DNA from 2 places in the Bacillus sp. N12A5 genome. Region 2 is predicted to be linked to the other one. Evidence: riboswitches for the same ligand, from Rfam matches in the RefSeq annotation. Region 2 holds a riboswitch; the other holds the start of a gene.
What was found. Region 2 has a riboswitch for S-adenosylmethionine ahead of mtnK (S-methyl-5-thioribose kinase). Riboswitches for the same ligand answer to the same signal wherever they lie in the genome.
Positions count from the first base shown of each region.

Region 1: linked by a shared signal. The riboswitch ahead of MOC09_RS18590 (5-methyltetrahydropteroyltriglutamate--homocysteine S-methyltransferase) and the one ahead of mtnK (S-methyl-5-thioribose kinase) in region 2 are both predicted to bind S-adenosylmethionine.

Region 1 covers NZ_JALAMR010000021.1:45,460-48,581, forward strand. Annotated here, with positions in the region: gene MOC09_RS18585 (5-methyltetrahydropteroyltriglutamate--homocysteine S-methyltransferase) at 1-1,003, shown strand, start outside; SAM riboswitch class I at 1,072-1,178, shown strand; gene MOC09_RS18590 (5-methyltetrahydropteroyltriglutamate--homocysteine S-methyltransferase) at 1,256-2,392, shown strand; gene MOC09_RS18595 (3-hydroxybutyrate dehydrogenase) at 2,444-3,122, opposite strand, start outside.
Region 2 covers NZ_JALAMR010000002.1:384,635-387,756, forward strand. Annotated here, with positions in the region: gene mtnK (S-methyl-5-thioribose kinase) at 1-1,171, opposite strand, end outside; SAM riboswitch class I at 1,275-1,431, opposite strand; gene MOC09_RS02395 (carbon-nitrogen family hydrolase) at 1,515-2,294, opposite strand; gene mtnE (methionine-glutamine aminotransferase) at 2,388-3,122, shown strand, end outside.

The DNA of each region.
Region 1 (3,122 bases), on a different contig from region 2:
CGAGATCACAGCGGAACAGCTGCGTGATGTCGAAAACCAAGAAATCACCCGCATTGTGGAAAAACAAAAAGAAATCGGCCTTGATGTGGTAACAGACGGGGAATTCCGCCGTTCATGGTGGCATTATGATTTTCTGGAAGGGCTCGACGGCGTGGAACCATTCATTCCGGCTGAAGGGATTCAGTTCCATCATGCCAAAACAAAAGCACGCAGCATCAAGGTGACGGGAAAACTCGATTTTACGAGCCACCCAGCACTTGCCGATTATCAATTTTTACATAAGATTGCCGGCGGGGCGACACCCAAGCTGACGATTCCGAGCCCGAATATGCTGTTTTTCGGTGAAAAGGCTGATAAGGGGATTTATGATGACCAAGAGGAATACTTTCATGACCTGGCCCAAGCGTACAAAAAAGCAATCAAAGCCTTCTATGACGCTGGCTGCCGTTATCTTCAGCTTGATGATACGTCATGGTCTCTCTTCTTTGAAGAAAAAGGCAGAGAGGTTGTCCGGGCGCTCGGCGGCGATCCAGAAACATTGCCTGCCTTGTTTGCCAAAACGATTAACGATGCAGTGGCAGACCGGCCTGATGATTTAGCAATCACGATGCACATTTGCCGCGGCAACTTCCGTTCAACTTGGGCGGCATCTGGGGGCTATGACGCTGTTGCAGAAACGATTTTGGACGGCTTAAACCTGGACGGCTTGTTCTTGGAATACGATGATGACCGCTCTGGAAACTTTGATCCGCTCCGTTATGTGAAACGCAAAGATCTGCAAATCGTGCTCGGCTTGATCACATCAAAATACGGCGAGCTCGAAAATCCTGACGATGTGAAACGCCGAATCAATGAAGCGGCGCGCTTTGTCAGCTTGGATCAGCTGTGCCTCAGCCCGCAGTGCGGTTTCGCCTCTACAGAAGAAGGAAACCTTTTGACAGAGGAGCAGCAATGGGCAAAGCTTCGCCATGTCATCGACATCGCCAACGATGTGTGGAGATAATCTATCATTGACAGAAACAGAAAATGTGTGAATAATAGATACTATCAGAAAATTTCATAAAAAGGTTTTCCTTATCAAGAGAGGTGGAGGGACTGGCCCTGCGATACCCGGCAACCGCTGTTTAACAGAATGGTGCTAAATCCTTTAGAGCAATAATTGCTCTTGAAGATAAGGTTGAGATTGTCACACAAGCTCTTCCTTATCCAAAGGAAGAGCTTTTTTATACTCGAATGGAAAGAAGGAATGGACAACATGTCACAACAAACAACACCCGCAGAACAACAATCACTTCAAAGAAAAAAACCGCCGTTTCGCGCGGATCAAGTCGGGAGCCTGCTGAGATCTGAGCCCGTCAAAAAAGCACGGCTGCAAAAAGCGGCTGGCGAAATTACGGCTGAACAGCTCCGCCAAATTGAAGACGATGAAATCACCCGCATTGTGGAGAAACAAAAGGAAACCGGCCTGAACGTCGTGACTGACGGTGAATTCCGCAGAGCGTGGTGGCATTTTGATTTCTTAGAAAATCTGGATGGCGTTGAGCCGTTCACTCCTGAGCACGGCATTCAATTCCATAATGTGCAGACTAAAGCACGCGGCATCAAAGTCACAGGTGATATCGACTTTTCAACTCACCCAATGCTTGAAGATTACTCATTTCTCCACAGCATTGCCGGTGATGCGACGCCAAAGATGACGATCCCAAGCCCGAATATGCTGTTTTTCCGCGGCAAGCTAGAAAAGGCTTCCTATAAAAATGACTATCACCTTTTCCAGCACGATGTATCCAAAGCATATAAAAAGGCGATTCAAGCGTTTTACGACAGAGGCTGCCGCTACCTCCAGCTTGATGATACGGCATGGGCTGTTTTCTTATCTGAAAAAGGCTTAAAACAAATCGAAGCGTTTGGAACAACGCCTGACGAGCTTCGCCAGCTATTTGCGAAATCCATTAACGACGCGATTGCTGACCGTCCGGATGACTTGACGGTAACCATGCATATTTGCCGCGGCAACTTCCAGTCCACTTGGACAGCTGAAGGCGGCTATGACGCAGCAGCCGAAACTATTTTTGACGGCTTGAACCTGGACGGGCTTTTCTTAGAGTATGATGATTCACGCTCAGGCGGATTTGAGCCGCTCCGGTATGTGAAGCGCTCTGACCTTCAGCTTGTCCTTGGTTTAGTGACATCTAAATTTGGTAAGCTTGAACATCCGGACGATGTGAAACGCCGTATTGAAGAAGCATCCCGTTATGTGAGCTTAGACCAGCTTTGCCTCAGCCCTCAATGCGGATTCGCTTCCACTGAGGAAGGCAACAAGCTGACTGAAGAACAGCAATGGGCGAAGCTTCGCCACGTGGTTGAGATCGCTAACGATGTGTGGAAATAAGCAAAGAAAAAACACACTTGATTCCCTAACGGAGCAAGTGTGTTTTTTCTATCATTGTGCAGTGTAGCCCCCATCAAGGACGACAGCCTGCCCAGTGACGCCCTTCGCCTTCTCGCTTGCCAAAAACACGGCATAATCCGCAATTTCCTTGACGGAAAGCAGTCGCTTTTGCGGCACAAGCGGAAAAATGACTTGTTCAAGTACAGAGTCGTAAGGGACATTTCTCGTTTTCGATAGATCGCTAAGCTGATTGCGTACAAGCTGGGTATCGACATAACCCGGGCAGAGCGCATTGACTGTAATGCCGTGGGGCGCGCCTTCCAGCGCCCCGACTTTTGTGAGTCCAATGACGCCGTGCTTGGCGCTATTGTAAGCGGATTTCCCTGCAAAGCCAACTAATCCATTAACAGACGCGATATTAATGATTCTGCCAAACTGCTGTTTTTTCATGATCGGAAAAACATGCTTCATTGCGATGAAGGGCGCCGTCAGCATGACCTTGATCAGCTGTTCAAAGGTTTCTGTCGGAAACTCTTCAATCGGGGCGACGTGCTGAATACCGGCATTGTTCACCAAAATATCCAAGCGCCCGTACCGTTTTTGGATGGCGTTCACCGTGTCAGCGACTTGCGCTTCCTTTGTCACATCACACGGGATGGCCACCGCGTCAAATCCTTCATCTGCAAGCTTGGAGACTGCCTTTTCGCACGCTTTCTGATGGAGATCTGAA
Region 2 (3,122 bases):
ATAATTCAATAACTTCCGTTATCGTTTTGAATTCCGAACGTTTTTCGATAAAAGCTGTGCCTGTGTCCAGCGCCAGCCGTTTTCTGCTGATTCGTTTATCAAACGGCACGATCGCATCCAGATCAGCCACATGTGCCAGACCGATCGTGCGGCGTATCAGTTCGCAGCCGGCAAACCCGATCGCTTCTTCGAAAATATGAGTGAGCGTATCCGCAAGGTACCCGTCGATTTTGGCGTAAACATCCAGGCTGTCCTTCTCCCAGGCTTCACTGAACGTCTCTTTAAACGTTTCCCAAACCCGGCTGACATGTTCATATAACGGCTCTCTGTCATCGCCGTCACGGCTGAGAGCGTTCAAAAATAAGTTGGCGATAAATTGGCCTACATCGAAGCCGATCGGTCCGTAAAAAGCAAATTCAGGATCAATCACCTTTGTTTCATGTTCGCTGGCGAAAATGCTTCCTGTATGCAAATCACCATGAATCAGCGTTTCTGCAGACGTTAAAAATGACTTTTTCAGCTTTGCGGCTTCGATTTTGAGGGTGTCATTATTCCAAAGCTTTTCGACAAAGGGACGAAGCTCTTCTTCAAAATCATTTGTGTCATGGTCAAAGAAAGGGTCTGTAAAGACGAGCCTTTCCGTTATGTCGCACAGCTCCAGATTTGTAAACTGTTTAACAAGCTGTTTTTTCACCTTGGGTTCAAGCGCGTAGTCTGATGAATAGAAAAGTGTTTTTCCTAAAAATTCACCGATGTGCTGTGAAAGGTGCGGATAGGTTTCACCCTCAATAAGTCCTTTTCTTGCGATTTTCAGGTGAGAAAGATCCTCCATGACGGTAACCGCCATTTCCGTATCAGAATAAAACACTCTTGGAACCAGATGAGGGACATGCTCGCCCTGGCGGATGAGAGCGCTGCTTTCGATTCTTGCACGATCGATTGTCAGCGGCCAGCTTTCTCCGACCACTTTTGCATAAGGAACCGCCTGTTTAATGATCAGCGCTCTGTCATGTTCTTGGTCATGAATATGAAACACGTAATTTAGGTTGCCGTCGCCGATCTCCCGGCAGGTCAGCGTGCTCTTGCTTTGGAATAAGCCAAGCTTCACCGCCAGTGCCACAGCGGAGCTTTCATTTAACGTTTCGTATAAAGGTGTTTTCGTGACTGCCATCGTCATAACCTCCAATTATGTAATCTGTAAATATGTTTGCAGCTGAATGGCCGTAAAAAAGCCTCCTTCTCAGAGAGAAGGAGGCTAACATCTATGTCCGCCTCTCTTATCTCTCAGATCAGATCTGAATGGAATTAGCACCGTGCCTTAAGAGACCAGCGTCTCGGCGCGAAAAAGATGCGCCCCATTTCACAATGGAATTACGGTCGGTTGCTGTTGGGGTCAAAAGGCCAAATCCCTCGCCCAACTCTCGATAAGAGAATATATTCACTTGTTAAACAATTCTAATTTATCAGTTGATGAACATACTAACAGGTGTTTTAATAAGTTGTCAATATATTTTTTAATATAAATCTTTTCTGATATCATCAAAAACAGGGATGCTTTCCCGCACCTCGGCGCTTTCCTGAAGGTCAATTTCCGCTCTGACAATGCCTTCTTCCCGGCCGCCTTCAGCTAGTACACGCCCCCATGGATCAATAATCAGGCTGTGTCCGGCGAATTCATTATCCGGATTTGAACCGGTGCAATTGCAGGCTGCGATAAAGCATTGATTTTCAATGGCCCGCGCAATAAGCAGGCTTTTCCAATGATCAAGGCGGGGAAGAGGCCATTCCGCGGAAATAAACAGCACGTTGGCGCCCTTTGTCGTATGTTTTCTGATCCACTCTGGAAAACGGATATCGTAACAGATCAGTCCTGAGCTTTTGACGCCATCAAGCTCAAAATATCCGTCTTCGGAGCCGGCTGATAAATACACATGCTCATCCATCAGCTGAAAGAGATGGGCTTTTCTGTATTCTTTAATGATTTGTCCTTCCTTATCCGCAATGTACATTGTATTATAAACATCAGAACCCTTCCTGACAGCGACCGATCCTGCAACAATATGAACGCGATGTTTTTTTGCCGTTTTCTTCAGCCAGCTCTTAGCAGAACGCCCATCTTCATCAGCAAGCTCATCAAGGTTAGACAGGTCATATCCGGTCGTCCATAATTCAGGCAGAACAAGAACATCAGCATGTTTGCTTTCCTTTTCGATGAAAGATTCAGCCTTTTTTATATTTTCCGAAGGTTTACCATATGAAATATCAAACTGAAGACAAGATATCGTCCATTTCATCTTTTAACACCCCAAATTTTTCTTTACTTTTTTCATTTAACCATATATGATGATGGACTATCATTTCAAGATTTTTTTAGAAGGTGAGAATAGATGAAATTTGAACAGTCTCAGATATTGAAGGAATTGCCTAAACAATTCTTCGCTTCTCTGGTGCAGAAAGTGAACCGAAAGCTCGCAGAAGGACACGACGTCATCAATCTCGGACAGGGAAATCCGGATCAGCCGACTCCGGGACATATCGTCGAGGAAATGAAACGAGCCGTTGCTGATCCTGAAAATCATAAATATTCGTCTTTTCGCGGCTCATACAGACTGAAGTCAGCAGCGGCAGCATTTTATAAAAGAGAATACGGCATTGATCTTGACCCTGAAACTGAAGTCGCTGTTTTATTCGGCGGTAAAGCCGGTCTTGTCGAGCTCCCGCAATGCTTATTGAATCCCGGTGATACGATTTTAGTGCCGGATCCCGGCTATCCTGATTACTGGTCAGGTGTCACACTCGCGAAAGCGAAGATGGAGAGGATGCCGCTCGTAGAGGACAGGGCGTTTCTTCCTGATTACAGCAGCATCGGCGCTGAAGTGAGGGATCAGGCGAAACTGATGTATTTAAATTATCCGAATAATCCGACTGGAGCAGTTGCTACTTCTGATTTTTTTGAAGAAACCGTGCGTTTTGCGAAAGAAAACAGGATCTGTGTCGTTCACGATTTTGCTTATGGCGCTGTAGGATTTGACGGCTGCAAGCCTTTAAGTTTTTTGCAGGCTGAAGGTGCGAAGGATATCGGAATTGAAATATATACGCTGTCAAAAACATATAATATGGCA